DNA from 4 places in the Atlantibacter sp. MEI4A-1023 genome. Region 2 is predicted to be linked to each of the others. Evidence: predicted binding sites of a transcription regulator. Region 2 holds the regulator's gene; each other region holds the start of a gene.
The links. Region 2 encodes sigma-54, which starts transcription at its own class of promoters, with help from an activator protein. Its sites were predicted from a motif close to GTTGGCACANNTTTCGCTNT; they were not measured.

Region 1 (4,216 bases), 2.3 Mb from region 2:
CCTTCGTAAAACCGGTTCGCCTGGCCAGGCAGCTTGATTTCGCCATGCAGGGGTTTATCCGAAACGCACAGTAGCGTGCCGTAGGGCACCCGGAATCGATACCCCTGGGCGGCGATGGTGGCGCTTTCCATATCAATCGCCACGGCGCGGCTTAAGTTAAAGCGCAGGGCCGAGGCGCTGTAGCGCAGTTCCCAGTTGCGGTCGTCGGTGGTGACCACTGTGCCGGTACGCAGCCGCTGTTTGACTTCTTCACCCGGCATCCCGCTCACCTGTTTAGTGGCGTCGTACAACGCGCGCTGCACTTCGGCAATGCTCGGGATCGGGATGTCCGGCGGCAGCACCGCGTCCAGTACATGGTCATCGCGCAGATAGGCGTGTGCCAGCACGTAATCGCCAATCGCCTGGCTTTCACGCAGCCCGCCGCAGTGGCCGATCATCATCCAGACATCGGGGCGCAGTACCGCCAGATGATCGCAGATGGTTTTGGCATTGGACGGCCCAACGCCGATGTTCACCAGCGTAATCCCCTGACCGTCCTGGGTAATCAAATGCCAGGCGGGCATCTGGTGTTTTTTCCAGGCCAGATCGGAAATCGCCTCTTCAGGCGCTTCGGTATCGGCGGTGATCCAGATGCCGCCCGCGCAGGAGAGCGCGATATAGGGGCTGTCCGGGTCGAGGATCTGGCTGCAACCCCAGCGCACAAACTCATCCACATAGCGGGTGTAGTTAGTGAACAGCACAAACGGCTGAAAGTGCTCCACCGGCGTACCGGTGTAGTGGCGCAGCCGCGCCAGCGAGAAATCGACCCGGCGCGCGTCAAAATGCGACAGCGGGTAAAACTCGGTGGGGTGGAAAATGCCATCAGCGGTTTCATCGCCGATTTGCGCCAGTTCGGTGGTTGGGAAGTGGCGCGCCAGACCGGCGCTCATGGAGCGATCCAGCGTTAGCGCCGAACCGTCAATCACATACGGGTAGGGGATCTCATGCGGCGACGGCGACACTTCGATGATCGCGCCGTAGTCGTGATACAGAAGCTCCAGTTGCTCCGCCAGATAGGCGCGAAACAGCGCCGGGCGGGTAATGGTCGTGGTGTAACAGCCAGGATGGGTAAACCGGGCGTAGGCACGGGTTTTTTTCGGATTAACCGCAGTGCCGTCCCAGCTGACCTGCAGCTGCGGATAGACAAACAGCCCGCTGGCGCGGCGGGCGGTATCCGGCAATTGTCCGTCTGAAATGTACAGGCTGATGGCGTCGCGCAGGGCGTTCACCGCCTGGTCGTAAAGGGCTTCCAGTTGATCCAGCGCCTGTTCTGGCGTCAGGCTTACTACGGCTTGGTTCATCTTCTCTCCTTATCCCGGCAAGCTGTCGGGTGCAACATTACAGATAGTATGTCACAGGAGTAATACAGTCGTGTGTTGAATAGCAACCTCGACAAAACTCAACCGTCTGAATGATTGCTACCCTGAACCGACTGTTAATGTTCAACAATCCGCATCGGACTGGTGATCTTCACCGCAAATTTGCACCAGCGAGGTGCGCAGCCTGACGGGCGTGCGGCTATGTTTAAGATTCTGGACGGTCCGGAAACCGCGCATCCCAGCCAGCCACGTGATGGCAAACTCATCTCTTTGATTGTTAATCAACCGGCCTGATTGACGCCGCCTGGCGTTGTCGAATGGCGAGGCGTCGGCAGAATAAATTTCGCGATTTATTTCTGCCTGGCGAAGTTTTTGCTTAACCCTTACCAGCCGCTCGCGGCCCGCTCGAAAGCCAGTGTATTGACGAAGTCAGTGATTTTTCCCGCGCCAGCGTTGGCGCCGTGTCTGAACAGTGCGAGGAATATCCGAATGTCTTTGAAAATAAAACAATTACCGCTGCATGTTGCCATCGTCGGTTGCTTAACCACGGCGTTTTATGCCCAGGCGGATATCAAAATCGGCGTGGCGGGGCCTTTTACCGGCCCGAACGCCACTTACGGGGCGCAATACTGGAAGGGCGCGACCCAGGCGGCGGAAGATATCAACGCCGCTGGCGGCATCAAAGGTGAAAAAATCGTGCTGGTGCAGGGGGATGACGCCTGTGAGCCTAAACAGGCGGTAGCGGTAGCCAACCGCATGGTAGATGAATCCAAAGTCTCGGCGGTGGTCGGTCACTTCTGTTCTTCTTCCACCATGCCCGCGTCCGAAGTGTATGACGAAGCGGGCGTGCTGACCATCACGCCGGGCTCCACCAACCCGCAGGTGACCGAGCGCGGCATGAAGGGCATGTTCCGCATGTGCGGGCGCGACGACCAGCAGGGCGTGGTGGCGGCCAACTACATGCTGGACACCCTGAAAGCGACGAAAATCGCTATCATTCACGATAAAGACACCTATGGACAGGGCCTTGCCGATGCCACCAAAGCGGCGCTGGCAAAACGCGGGACCAAAGAGGTGCTGTATGAAGGGCTGTCCCGCGGGGAAAAAGACTTTAACGCGCTGGTGACCAAAATCGGCTCGCTGAAACCCGACGTGGTCTACTTCGGCGGCTGTCACCCGGAAGCCGGCCCGCTGGTACGCCAGATGCGCGAGCAGGGCGTTCAGGCGAAATTCTTCTCCGGCGACTGCGTAGTGACTGAAGAGATGGTGACCGCAGCGGGCGGCCCGCAGTTTACCAACGGCGTGCTGATGACCTTCGGCAACGATCCGCGCACTATCCCGGCGGGTAAAACCGTCATCGAAAAATTCCGTGCCAGCGGTTTTGAACCGGAAGGCTACACCCTGTACGCCTACGCCTCGATCCAGGCCATTGCCGCTGCCTATAACGGTGCCGGGAAAGACAACGAAAAAGCCAGCGAATGGTTGAAATCCAATACCGTGGACACGGTGATGGGCCCCAAATCCTGGGACGGCAAGGGCGACCTGAAAGTCTCGGACTATGTGGTTTATCAGTGGGATGACAAAGGCAAATACAAACAGCTGTAATTTGCTGCCCCGTCCGTTTTGCCGCCAGGTAAAACGCCGCGACACTGAAAGCTGCCCGGCTAACGGGCAGCCTTCTCACTGGCGAGAGTGTTGATATGGATGCATTTTTTCTTCAACAGCTGATCAACGGGCTGACGTTAGGCGCTGTCTACGGTTTGATCGCCATCGGCTACACCATGGTGTACGGCATTATCGGAATGATCAATTTCGCCCACGGCGAAGTCTATATGATCTCGGCTTACCTCTGCGCTATTGGGCTGGCGCTGCTCGCCAGCTTCGGCATTCAGTCCTTCCCGTTGCTGATTTTCGGCACGCTGATTTTCACCGTCGCCGTTACCGCCGTATATGGCTGGGCGATTGAGCGAATTGCCTACCGGCCACTGCGCAACTCCACCCGGCTGGCGCCGCTGATTTCCGCCATCGGCATGTCGTTAATTCTGCAAAACTACGTCCAGCTAAGCCAGGGGCCGAATCAGCAGGGCATTCCGACATTGTTGAGCGGCGTGCTGCGCTTTCACGTTGACGATGGCGTGGTGCAAATCACCCTGACCAAAATCTTTATCCTGGTGGCGGCGGTGGCGGGGATGGGAGTGCTGACGTGGATCATCCAGTTTACCCGGCTGGGACGGATTTGCCGCGCCACCCAGCAGGACCGGCGGATGGCGTCAATCCTCGGCATCAATACCAACCGGGTGATCTCGCTGGTGTTTGTGATTGGCGCGTCGATGGCCGGGCTGGCCGGCGTCCTGGTCACCATGAACTACGGCACCTTTGATTTCTACGCCGGTTTTATCATCGGCATTAAAGCCTTTACCGCCGCGGTGCTGGGCGGGATTGGCTCGCTGCCCGGCGCGATGCTCGGCGGCCTGCTGTTGGGCGTCGCCGAAGCGCAGTTTGCCGGGCTGGTGAACTCCGATTACAAAGACGTGTTTTCGTTTTCCCTGCTGGTGGTGATCCTGATTTTCCGTCCGCAAGGGTTGTTGGGCCGTCCCGTGGTCGCGAAGGTTTAAGGGGTAAACGATGACAGATGCGGCATTGAAGCCAGGAATCGATATTAAAAAATGCCTGATGGACACGGTGCTGGCCGGGCTGTGCGCGCTGGTGGTATTTGGGCCGATTGTCGGGGTTGTGCTGCGCGGCTACAGCTATACGCTGTCGCCGGATCGCGTGGCGTTGCTGGTGGCGGCTGTCATGGCGGGACGCTTTATCCTCAGCCTGGCGCTGCAAACCTCGCGGGGACGTAAACTGGTGCG
Region 2 (4,216 bases):
AATAACAACGAGCCGACTTACCAAAGCGAGCAATCCAACACGCTGGTTTATAGTCCTGAAGGGGCGCTAAATTACCAGTTGGAAGCGCAACACGTTGAATACTTTTCTGATAGTGGCGTGTCGTGGTTTACGAAACCTGTCATGATCATGCTGGATGCCAACAAAGTTCCTACCTGGTCAATCACGTCAGATAAAGCCAAACTGACTAATGACAGGATGCTGTATCTGTATGGCAATGTCGTTGTTGACGCGCTGACCCCTGAAGCGCAATTACGCAAAATTACTACCGATAACGCGCAGATCAATCTACTGACGCAGGATGTGGCGTCAGACGATCTGGTGACGTTATACGGCACCAGCTTTAACTCCAGCGGCCTAAAAATGCGCGGAAACTTACGCAGCAAAACTGCCGAGCTGATTGAAAAGGTTAGAACGTCCTATGAAATTCCAAATAAACAAACTCAGCCTTAACCTTGCCTTATCCGGTGCGTTGCTGGCGGCGGCTTTTCCAGCGCTGGCGCTGACCGGTGATACCGATCAGCCGATTCATATCGAATCCGATCAACAGTCGCTGGATATGCAGGGCAACGTCGTGACCTTCACCGGTAACGTCGTGGTGACCCAGGGCACGATCAAAATCAATGCCGACAAAGTGGTTGTCACCCGTCCGGGCGGCGAGAGCGGCAAAGAGGTGATCGACGGCTACGGTAAACCCGCCACCTTTTTCCAGATGCAGGACAACGGCAAACCGGTTAAAGGCCGTGCCGATACCATGCATTATGAACTGCAGAATGACTTTGTGACCCTGACCGGCAATGCCTTCCTTGAGCAGTTGGACAGCAACATCAAGGGCGACAAAATCACCTACCTGGTCAAAGAGCAGAAGATGCAGGCGTTTAGCGATAAGGGCAAACGCGTGACGACCGTGCTGGTGCCGTCGCAGTTGCAGGACAAGAACAAACCCGCCGCCAATGCGCCAGCGCCCAACAAGAGTAACTAATTTTTTATGGCAACATTAACAGCGAAAAACCTCGCCAAAGCCTATAAAGGCCGCCGCGTCGTCGAGGATGTCAGCCTGACGGTGAATTCAGGTGAAATCGTGGGTCTGCTCGGCCCGAACGGTGCGGGCAAGACCACGACGTTCTATATGGTGGTGGGAATTGTCCCGCGCGATGCCGGGAATATCATCATTGATGATGAAGACATCAGCCTGCTGCCTTTGCATGCCCGCGCCCGTCGCGGTATTGGTTACCTCCCGCAGGAAGCGTCGATTTTTCGCCGCCTGAGCGTTTATGACAACCTGATGGCGGTGTTGCAGATCCGTGACGATCTCACCAGCGAACAGCGTGAAGACCGCGCCGTCGAGCTGATGGAAGAGTTCCACATCGACCACTTGCGTAATAGCCTCGGCCAGTCGCTGTCCGGCGGTGAACGTCGCCGCGTTGAAATTGCCCGTGCGCTGGCGGCGAATCCCAAATTTATTCTGCTCGATGAGCCGTTTGCTGGGGTAGATCCCATCTCGGTAATTGATATTAAACGTATTATTGAGCATCTGCGCGACAGCGGCCTCGGCGTACTGATCACTGACCACAACGTCCGCGAAACGCTGGCGGTCTGCGAGCGCGCTTATATCGTGAGCCAGGGCAACCTGATTGCGCACGGTACGCCTGACCAAATCCTGCAAGACGAACAGGTTAAACGTGTGTATCTTGGGGAAGAGTTCAGACTCTGATACGGTAGAGCAAATCACAGAGGGTTGAAGCTCCCTGACGAAGCTTCAGAATCTGCCTGTGCAGGTATAATTGACGTAAGTACCCCTTGCCGCTTCCCTGCATCGGCCTTCGATGCCAGAGAGGTTGTACAGTTAGGGTATAAACCTGAGGAATGTTGCTCTGAATATGAAGCAAGGTTTGCAACTGAGGCTAAGCCAACAGCTTGCCATGACGCCGCAACTGCAACAGGCGATCCGCTTGTTGCAGCTGTCTACGTTAGAACTCCAGCAGGAGCTGCAACAGGCGCTGGACAGCAATCCGTTGCTGGAGCAAACCGACTTTCATGATGAGATAGACACTCAGGAAGCCCGTGATACTGAAACGCTGGACACCGCCGACGCTCTTGAACAAAAAGAGATGCCGGACGAACTGCCGTTAGACGCCAGTTGGGACGAAATCTACACCGCTGGAACGCCTTCGGGTAACGGGGTGGATTATCAGGATGATGAACTGCCTATCTATCAGGGCGAAACCACCCAGTCACTCCAGGATTACCTGATGTGGCAGGTTGAACTGACCCCCTTTTCCGATACCGACCGCGCAATTGCCACGTCTATCGTCGATGCCGTGGACGACACCGGCTATCTCACCGTGTCGCTGGAAGATATTCTGGAAAGCGTCGGGGATGACGAAACGGATATTGAAGAAGTCGAAGCCGTACTGAAGCGCATCCAGCGTTTTGATCCTGTCGGCGTCGCCGCCCGGGATTTGCGCGATTGCCTGTTGATCCAGCTTTCGCAATATGCCAAAGACACCCCCTGGCTGGAAGAGTCGCGGCTGATCGTCAGTGAGCATCTCGATCTGCTGGCGAATCACGATTTCCGCACGCTAATGCGCGTGACGCGGCTCAAAGAAGACATCCTCAAAGAGGCGGTCAATTTTATCCAGTCCCTCGACCCCAGACCGGGCCAGTCGATTCAAACCAGCGAGCCGGAATATGTCATCCCGGATGTGCTGGTGCGCAAACACAACGGCGTCTGGACGGTAGAACTCAATGCCGACAGTATTCCGCGTTTAAAGATCAATCAACATTATGCCTCGATGGGCAGTAGCGCCCGCAACGACGCCGATGGCCAGTTTATCCGCAGCAACCTTCAGGAAGCACGCTGGTTGATTAAGAGCCTGGAAAGCCGCAACGACACCCTGTTACGTGTTAGCCGCTGCATTGTAGAACAGCAGCAGGCGTTTTTTGAACAGGGTGAAGAACATATGAAACCGATGGTGCTGGCAGATATCGCCCAGGCCGTCGAAATGCACGAATCGACGATTTCGCGCGTCACGACCCAAAAATATTTGCATAGCCCGCGCGGCATTTTTGAACTGAAGTATTTCTTCTCCAGCCACGTGAATACTGAAGGCGGCGGCGAAGCCTCCTCCACCGCTATTCGGGCTCTGGTGAAGAAATTAATTGCCGGCGAGAATCCGGCAAAACCCCTGAGCGACAGTAAACTGACCTCCATGCTGTCTGAACAAGGTATCATGGTGGCACGCCGTACCGTCGCCAAATATCGAGAGTCTCTGTCCATTCCGCCGTCAAACCAGCGTAAACAACTGGTCTGATATAACCGATAAGGAAGACACTATGCAGCTCAACATCACAGGACATAACGTCGAAATCACTGAATCTTTGCGCGAGTTTTTGAACACGAAGTTCGCCAAGCTGGAGCAGTATTTTGAAAGGATAAACCAGGTCTATATTGTGCTGAAAGTGGAGAAGGTCACTCACATTTCGGATGCGACTCTGCATGTGAACGGTGGGGAGATTCATGCCAGTGCGGAAGGGCAAGACATGTATGCAGCCATCGACGGGCTTATTGATAAACTGGCGCGTCAATTGACTAAACATAAAGATAAACTAAAACAACATTAAGAGTCCGGGCGTTTACCTGGTGTTTCAACGGCTCGTGGTCACTGACGACGAGCCGTTGGCATTGAGAATGCTTAGGTGAAAATATGATGACTTATGATTTGAGCAGTGTCCTTAACCAGGAATGTACCCGCAGCGGTGTTCACTGCCAGAGCAAAAAACGCGCTCTGGAAATCGTCAGCGAACTGGCCGCAAAACAGTTAAGCCTGCCGCCACAAGTGGTATTTGAAGCGATCCTGACCCGCGAACGTATGGGCAGTACCGGTATCGGCAACGGCATTGCCATTCCACACGGCAAACTGGAAGAAGATACCTTGCGCGCCGTAGGCGTGTTTGTACAGCTTGAGACGCCTATTGCATTCGATGCCATTGATAACCAACCCGTAGATCTGCTGTTTGCCTTACTGGTCCCGGCAGATCAAACCAAAACGCATTTGCATACCCTGTCATTAGTGGCGAAGCGTCTGGCGGACAAAACGATTTGCCGCCGCCTGCGTGCCGCGCAAAGCGACGAAGAGCTGTATCAGATCATTACTGAAGGCAGCAATGAAAACCAAAGTGAATAATCGGGTGGAGG
Region 3 (4,216 bases), 540 kb from region 2:
GCTGAAATCAGCGGCTTTTTTGCATCACTCAAACAATCTTAGTCTTCTTTCGAACCGCGGCTTGCGCGACGACGATCGTTCTCGGTCAGGTGACGTTTACGAATACGGATGGACGTCGGGGTCACTTCGACCAGTTCGTCATCATCGATAAACTCAAGCGCCTGCTCCAGAGACATTTTGATCGGCGGAACCAGAACCGTGGCTTCGTCGGTACCGGACGCACGCATGTTGGTCAGTTTCTTACCGGTCAGGCAGTTAACGGTCAGGTCGTTAGAACGGCTGTGAATACCGATGATCTGGCCTTCGTACACTTCTGCACCGTGACCCAGGAACAGCTTACCGCGATCCTGCAAACCGAACAGCGCAAACGCAACCGCTTTGCCCTGGCCGTTGGAGATCAGCACGCCGTTATTACGCTGGCCGATTTCGCCCGGACGCACGTCATCGTAGTGGCTGAAGGTGGAGTACAGCAGACCGGTACCGGAAGTCATGGTCATGAACTCGGTACGGAAACCGATCAGGCCACGCGCCGGGATCAGGTAATCCAGACGAATACGACCTTTGCCGTCAGGGATCATGTCTTTCACGTCGCCTTTACGCTCGCCCATGGCTTGCATAACCGCGCCCTGGTGCTGTTCTTCGATATCCAGGGTGACGTTTTCGAACGGTTCCTGCATACGGCCGTCAATCACGCGGTTGATAACTTTCGGACGGGACACAGCCAATTCGAAGCCTTCACGACGCATGTTTTCGATCAGCACCGACAGGTGAAGCTCGCCACGACCCGATACGCGGAACGCATCAGAGTCTTCCGTTTCTTCAACGCGCAGCGCCACGTTGTGCACCAGCTCTTTGTTCAGACGCTCAAGGATCTGACGAGAGGTCACGAACTTACCTTCTTTACCGCAGAACGGTGAGGTGTTGACGTTGAAGAACATGGTAACGGTCGGCTCGTCAACAGACAGGGCCGGCAGCGCTTCCACGTTTTGCGGATCGCACAGCGTGTCGGAGATGTTCAGTTCGCCCAGACCGGTGATCGCAATGATATCGCCTGCTTCCGCTTCGGTGGATTCAATACGCTCCAGACCGAGGTGGGTCAGTACTTTACCGACTTTACCGTTACGGGTTTTGCCTTCGCTGTCGATCAGGGTGATCTGCTGGTTAGGCTTCACTTTACCGCGCTTGATGCGACCGATGCCGATAACGCCAACGTAGTTGTTGTAATCGAGCTGGGAGATCTGCATCTGGAACGGACCGTCGAGGTCAACGTTCGGCGCCGGTACGTGATCAACAATCGCCTGATACAGCGGAGTCATATCTTCCGCCATGTCGGTGTGATCGTTGCCTGCGATACCCATCAGCGCAGAAGCATAAATAATTGGGAAGTCCAGTTGCTCGTCAGTCGCGTCGAGGTTTACGAACAGGTCGAATACCTGGTCAACAACCCAGTCCGGACGCGCGCCAGGACGGTCAACTTTGTTGATAACAACAATAGGCTTCAAACCATGAGCAAACGCTTTTTTGGTTACGAAGCGGGTCTGCGGCATTGGGCCATCCATTGCATCCACAACCAGCAGTACTGAGTCCACCATGGACATAACACGTTCAACTTCTCCACCGAAGTCGGCGTGCCCTGGGGTATCAACGATGTTGATACGGTAGTCATTCCATTTGATAGCGGTGTTTTTAGCGAGGATGGTAATCCCACGCTCTTTCTCCAAATCGTTGGAGTCCATCACACGTTCTGTGGTCTCAGCACGTTCGCTGAACGTACCGGATTGCTGCAGCAGCTTGTCAACCAGGGTCGTTTTCCCATGGTCAACGTGCGCAATGATGGCGATGTTACGCAGATTTTCGATCACAACTTTGCCTCAGGCATTAGAAATAGCGCGTTATTGTACACGTATTAATCGAAGGACTAAACAGGATCACAAAGAACCTTTACAAACAATATAAACAGTAAGGGATTGTGATCGGTTTCACGAAGCCAAAAAGAGAGCGCCCAACGAAAATTGCACCAATATGGTGCTCAATATTCACACATGAGCACTATATTGGTGCAAGGTATCCATCCTGGTGCAGCCCTTTTGCACTATGGTGCGCATAATAGCGCCTTTTTAGGGTAATTTGAAAGTTGGCACAGATTTCGCTTTATCTAAATCAGGGTGAAAACACCAACTATTGAGCAGTGCCATTCCACGACGACGATGACCAATCCGGGAGAGTAAGTATGTCCGCCGAACACATTCTGACGATGCTGAACGAACATGAAGTGAAGTTTGTTGATCTGCGCTTCACTGATACCAAAGGTAAAGAGCAGCACGTCACAATCCCTTCCCATCAGGTAAATGCTGACTTCTTCGAAGAAGGCAAAATGTTTGATGGCTCCTCGATTGGTGGCTGGAAAGGCATCAACGAATCCGACATGGTGCTGATGCCTGACGCATCCACCGCAGTGCTGGACCCGTTCTACGAAGAACCCACGCTGATCATCCGTTGCGATATTCTTGAGCCGGGCACCATGCAGGGCTACGACCGTGACCCGCGTTCCATCGCCAAGCGCGCTGAAGAGTACCTGCGTTCTACCGGTATCGCGGATACTGTGCTGTTCGGGCCAGAGCCGGAATTCTTCCTGTTCGACGACATCCGTTTCGGCAGCACCATTTCTGGTTCCCATGTGGCTATCGACGATATCGAAGGCGCATGGAACTCCTCGACCAAATACGAAGGCGGCAACAAAGGCCACCGTCCGGGCGTGAAAGGGGGTTACTTCCCGGTTCCGCCAGTCGACTCTGCACAGGACATCCGTTCTGTTATGTGTCTGACCATGGAAGAAATGGGCCTGGTTGTTGAAGCTCACCACCACGAAGTGGCGACGGCGGGTCAGAACGAAGTGGCTACCCGTTTCAACACCATGACCAAAAAAGCAGACGAAATTCAGATCTACAAATATGTGGTGCACAACGTAGCGCACCGCTTCGGCAAAACTGCGACCTTTATGCCAAAACCGATGTTCGGTGATAACGGCTCCGGTATGCACTGCCACATGTCCCTGTCCAAGAACGGCACTAACCTGTTCTCTGGCGACAAATATGCGGGTCTGTCTGAGCAGGCGCTGTACTACATCGGCGGCGTAATCAAACACGCTAAAGCGATCAACGCCCTGTCTAACCCGACTACCAACTCGTACAAGCGTCTGGTCCCGGGTTACGAAGCACCGGTCATGCTGGCTTACTCTGCCCGTAACCGTTCCGCTTCCATCCGTATTCCGGTGGTTGCTTCTCCGAAAGCGCGTCGTATCGAAGTGCGTTTCCCGGACCCGGCAGCTAACCCGTACCTGTGCTTCGCCGCGCTGCTGATGGCTGGCCTTGACGGTATCAAGAACAAAATCCATCCGGGCGAAGCCATGGATAAAAACCTGTATGACCTGCCGCCGGAAGAAGCGAAAGAAATCCCGCAGGTTGCAGGCTCTCTGGAAGAAGCACTGAACGAGCTGGATCTGGACCGTGAGTTCCTGACTGCCGGTGGCGTGTTCACCGACGAAGCTATCGATGCTTACATCGCCCTGCGTCGTGAAGAAGATGACCGCGTGCGCATGACTCCGCACCCGGTAGAGTTTGAGCTGTACTACAGCGTTTAATTTTGTAGTCGTTAATGTTGCCGTGGAATTTTAGCCCATCTTCGGATGGGCTTTTTTCTCCACCAATAAGCTGATTCCAGAGGCTTTTTGCCTGTCTAACGCTATAATGCACTAAATTGGTGCAACCTTCCGGAGACTGCTGAATGGCTACAGGCATGCTGCCCGATGCTGGGCAGATCCTCAATTCTTTGATTAACAGCATTTTGCTGGTGGATGACGAACTGGCGGTCCATTACGCCAACCCTGCCGCCCAGCAACTGCTTGCCCAAAGCTCGCGCAAACTGTACGGCACACCGCTGCCGGAACTGCTGAGCTATTTTTCGCTCAATATTGCGCTGATGCAGGAGAGCCTCAACGCAGGCCAGGGGTTTACTGATAACGAAGTCACGCTGGTGATCGACGGGCGCTCGCATATTCTTTCCCTGACCGCCCAACGTCTGCCGGACACACTGATCCTGCTGGAAATGGCACCGATGGATAATCAGCGTCGCTTAAGCCAGGAACAGTTACAACACGCCCAGCAGATCGCCGCACGTGACCTGGTGCGCGGCCTGGCGCATGAAATTAAAAATCCGC
Region 4 (4,216 bases), 1.9 Mb from region 2:
TGGAACATCCCGCCGCTGCGATGGGCCAGTATCAATACGCCCTGCGGCTCATGACCAAACTGGAGCGGCAGCAGGCAGACATTATTTAGCCCGTTGCGGGTGGCGCGGGTAAGCAGGCCGTCTTCACGGACCTTTTCATCTTCGTTATTAAGCTGCATTACGCAAAGTTGCGGCTGCGCGCCGCTCTGGGCCAGCAGCGTATCCTGCATGGCGATGTACTCACGTTCGCAGACCAGCGGTGCGCCGGGGGCATACCAGGTAGAATAGAGATCGAAACGGGCATGGCGCGAATCGGCATCCAGCAGCGCCATGCCGATATAATCAATACCGAAAAAACGATGAATTTCCTTTGAGACTTCCGACACCAGCGCATGCATATCGAGATGCGAGATCACCGAGTTGGTGGTGTCCACCAGAATGCGAAAGTGATCGCGCTCGTCACGCAGTTGTCGGCATTCATTCTGCAACGCTTCCTGGGTCAGGAAATGCTGCAACAGAGCGGCGACGGGCGTACAAAGCTGGCTGAACCACAGCTTCGCGCTATCGGTGAAGGGTTTTTGCGCCGAAGGAATAAACAGCAACCGTCCCAGCACATTGCCGTTAACGGTAAGATTTTGAATCACAGCGTCTTTTGGCTCATCCTGGACAGTAGAAAACAGATTATCCTGCTTTGCGACGTTGCCATCCGCGCTGCAGTGCCAGCGAACGTGCGGCAACCGCAGTTCCAGCGCCGCAGGAAGGTACGGCAACGCCGGGTGGCGGATCAGCGTGTGCAGCAGACCGGGAATATCGCTTTGCATATAAAGTGCTTGCGAGATCCGCAGAATATTTTCTTGCACTGAAGAAGATGTCGTCACGTTGTCAGAAGCCATTGTCACATTTATCACCCTGGTGTCAGGTGAAAATAAGCCCTATAAATTTCACCGTTAAAAAATTATACCTTCATGACTAATTGTTTTGAATGTGCCATGTCAGGTTATTCTTCAGTTACGTTGATAACTGTTCTCATTTGCTTTGTTTTTACACTCATTTGCTAACCAGTTCAAAACTCCAACTCCCTAAAAAGCGAGTGGTACAGATTATGCATAAGAAGAGTCTGATGCTGTCTCTATTTTTAATCTGATTTGATGGTGATCAACATGAGCGACAATAATTTTTTCGATTTACGTTTGCCAGCGGAAATGGCGAAAGTAGCTGAACAGGCTGGTTGCTATAAAGCGACAAAAAAGAAATCTTTATCATTTTTTTTGGCGGTAACCGCTGGCGTTTTCATCGGTCTGGCATTTGTTTTTTATATTACAGTAATTACCGCGAGCCCGGCGAACGGATTAACCAAATTAGCAGGGGGGTTATGTTTCGCCATGGGATTAATTCTGGTGGTGATTTGCGGCGCCGACCTGTTTACTTCAACGGTATTAACCGTGGTCGCCAAAGCGAGCGGGCTGATAAGCTGGCGGCAACTGATTGTAAACTGGATAGTGGTTTATCTCGGTAACATGGCGGGCGCACTGTTCCTGGTGGCGCTGATCTGGGGCGCCGGGCAGCACATGGCCATCGGCGGGCAGTGGGGGTTAAGCGTACTCAGCACGGCGGACCACAAATTGCACCATACGTTTATCGAAGCGGTTTGCCTGGGGACACTGTGTAATTTGATGGTTTGCCTTGCGGTATGGATGAGTTATTCCGGCCACTCGCTGACGGATAAAGTTGTAGCAATGTTATTTCCTGTCGCCATGTTTGTTGCCAGTGGATTTGAGCACAGCATTGCCAATCTGTTCCTGATCCCTATGGGTATTGTTATTCGCTATTTCGCCCCTGATGCCTTCTGGCATTCAATTGGCATGAACGCCGATCAATTTCCAGCCTTAACTATTCATGATTTTATCATTAATAATTTAATACCGGTGACGATGGGTAATATTATTGGCGGCGGCATTTTAGTGGGGATTACCTACTGGATAATTTATCTTAACCCAGCCAATCAACGGCATTAAATAAAATTTCGAGCGTGTGCAGACAAAAGTGTCGTTTGAAATATCAGCAGTTTTGTCGCAAAGAATATATTTCGATTATTTCACCCAGTGATTAACCTGGCTTTTGTGATCGACTGCAAAATTCATCTATTCGATAAGCCATAAATATCTGTCCTGGCATCCTCGCGGGAAGATTATCGGGATCCGCTTTTCCGATGGTCAACTGCGCGCGGCTGTCAGGCGTTTTATTGAGAAATATGTTCGACATTTCTGCCGAAAACCCGTTTTGAGACGATGCCGCGACATCAATTTTTAAATAACCTGTTGATTTAAAAGGAAGGTGACTATAACCCCATTCTGGCACGTTGTTTGCTAAATCTACTTCGCAATGTGAGTGACCGGCTTTGCCCGGTTAACAATAACGAAGACTCAGGAGTGAGCTGATGAACCGGTTCATCTTTGCGGATCCCAATAAATGTATTGGCTGCCGGACGTGTGAAATTGCCTGTGTAATGGCGCACGGAGACGGCGATATCGCGCAGATAACGCAGTATCAGTTTTCGCCACGTATCCATGTGGTGAAAGGCTTTAGCGTCAGTACGGCGGTGATCTGCCGCCAGTGTGAAGACGCCCCTTGTGCGACGGTGTGCCCCAATGCCGCCATTACGCGCAGGAACGACTTCATTTATGTCGATCAACAAAAATGTATTGGCTGTAAAACCTGTGTGGTGGCGTGCCCTTACGGCACCATGGAAGTCGTGACAAAGGTTATGGTCAACGATGACCGCGCGTTAAGCAGCGGCCTGAATACCCGCGCCCAGGCCAATAAATGTGATTTGTGCCATACCCGCGATATCGGTCCCGCCTGTGTTGAGGTGTGCCCGACGAAAGCGCTGGTGGTGATGGACAGAAATGCCATCGAAAATATGGTGCAGGAAAAACGCCGTCGCGCGGCGCTCGATATGTCAGTCTCAGGATCCTTCTTAAACTTTTGACTCCCTGGTCAGGGGAAAAGGTTACGCAATGGAAAAAATCATTTCTGTGTGCCCGTACTGCGGTGCAGGGTGCAAACTCAATTTGTGTGTGGAAAACGGCAAAATTGTCCGCGCTGAAGCGGCAAACGGTGTTACCAACCAGAACGAACTCTGCCTTAAAGGCTATTACGGTTGGGATTTTCTTAACGACACCCGGTTGCTAACGCCACGCCTTCAGGAACCGATGATTCGTCGCCGGAAAGGAGGGCCATTTGAAGTGGTCTCCTGGGAGGAGGCGATCCGCTTTACCGCGTCCCGCTTGCAGGCGATCAAGGCCAAATACGGCCCGAAATCGATCATGCTAACCGGATCGTCGCGCGGCACCGGAAATGAAACCAACTATGTGATGCAGAAATTCGCCCGCGGGGTGATTGGCAACAACAACATCGACTGTTGCGCCAGGGTATGCCACGGCCCGTCCGTAGCGGGGTTGCGCCAGACCCTCGGCAACGGCGCGATGAGTAACTCAATATCTGATATCGAAAATTCAGCGTGCTTGTTGGTATTCGGCTACAACTGCGCCGACTCGCATCCCATTGTGGCCAGGCGCGTGGTGAAAGCCAAAGAGAAGGGCGCGAAAATCATTGTCTGCGACCCGCGTAAAATCGAAACCGCGCGTATCGCCGATCAGCATCTGCAAATGAAAAACGGCAGCAACATGGCGCTGGTTAATGCCTTCGCCCACGTATTGATCGAAGAAGATCTCTACGATAAAGCTTACGTTGCCAACTTCACCGAAGGCTTTGAGGCGTACCGCAGTATTGTGGCGGATTACAGCCCGGAAGCGGTGGAGGATCTGGTGGGCGTCCCGGCACAGGAAATCCGCCAGGCAATGCGCGCCTACGCCGCTGCGCCGTCCGCCACCATTATGTGGGGCATGGGCGTGACGCAGTTTGGTCAGGCGGTTGACGTGGTGAAAGGGCTCTCAGGCTTGGCGCTGCTCACCGGCAATCTGGGCCGCCCGAACGTGGGCGTCGGCCCGGTGAGGGGGCAGAACAACGTGCAGGGTGCCTGTGATATGGGCGCGTTGCCGGATCTGTTCCCTGGCTATCAGTCGGTAAGCGATCCGGCGGTGCGGGAGAAATTCGCCAAAGCCTGGCGTATCGATCCGCAGACCCTCGATCCTGAACCGGGCTATCGCATCACCGAAGTGCCGCACCTGGCGATGGAAGGTAAGGTCAAAGCCTATTACATCATGGGGGAAGATCC

Region 1: ACVV26_RS08455 (branched-chain amino acid ABC transporter substrate-binding protein) is a predicted target of sigma-54. The motif match lies at 1,718-1,737, and genes of this name have one in related genera.
Region 3: glnA (glutamate--ammonia ligase) is a predicted target of sigma-54. The motif match lies at 2,134-2,153, and genes of this name have one in related genera.
Region 4: hydN (electron transport protein HydN) is a predicted target of sigma-54. The motif match lies at 2,330-2,349, and genes of this name have one in related genera.

What each region holds. Positions count from the first base shown of each region.
Region 1 covers NZ_CM149568.1:1,743,694-1,747,909, forward strand. Annotated here, with positions in the region: gene ACVV26_RS08450 (AMP nucleosidase) at 1-1,340, opposite strand, end outside; gene ACVV26_RS08455 (branched-chain amino acid ABC transporter substrate-binding protein) at 1,848-2,963, shown strand; gene ACVV26_RS08460 (ABC transporter permease subunit) at 3,059-3,973, shown strand; gene livM (high-affinity branched-chain amino acid ABC transporter permease LivM) at 3,984-4,216, shown strand, end outside.
Region 2 covers NZ_CM149568.1:4,124,630-4,128,845, forward strand. Annotated here, with positions in the region: gene lptC (LPS export ABC transporter periplasmic protein LptC) at 1-471, shown strand, start outside; gene lptA (lipopolysaccharide ABC transporter substrate-binding protein LptA) at 440-1,000, shown strand; gene lptB (LPS export ABC transporter ATP-binding protein) at 1,007-1,732, shown strand; gene rpoN (RNA polymerase factor sigma-54) at 1,899-3,332, shown strand; gene hpf (ribosome hibernation promoting factor) at 3,355-3,642, shown strand; gene ptsN (PTS IIA-like nitrogen regulatory protein PtsN) at 3,726-4,205, shown strand.
Region 3 covers NZ_CM149568.1:4,661,269-4,665,484, forward strand. Annotated here, with positions in the region: gene typA (ribosome-dependent GTPase TypA) at 39-1,862, opposite strand; gene glnA (glutamate--ammonia ligase) at 2,231-3,640, shown strand; gene glnL (nitrogen regulation protein NR(II)) at 3,784-4,216, shown strand, end outside.
Region 4 covers NZ_CM149568.1:1,338,776-1,342,991, forward strand. Annotated here, with positions in the region: gene ACVV26_RS06505 (sigma 54-interacting transcriptional regulator) at 1-872, opposite strand, end outside; gene focA (formate transporter FocA) at 1,140-1,994, shown strand; gene hydN (electron transport protein HydN) at 2,417-2,968, shown strand; gene fdhF (formate dehydrogenase subunit alpha) at 2,997-4,216, shown strand, end outside.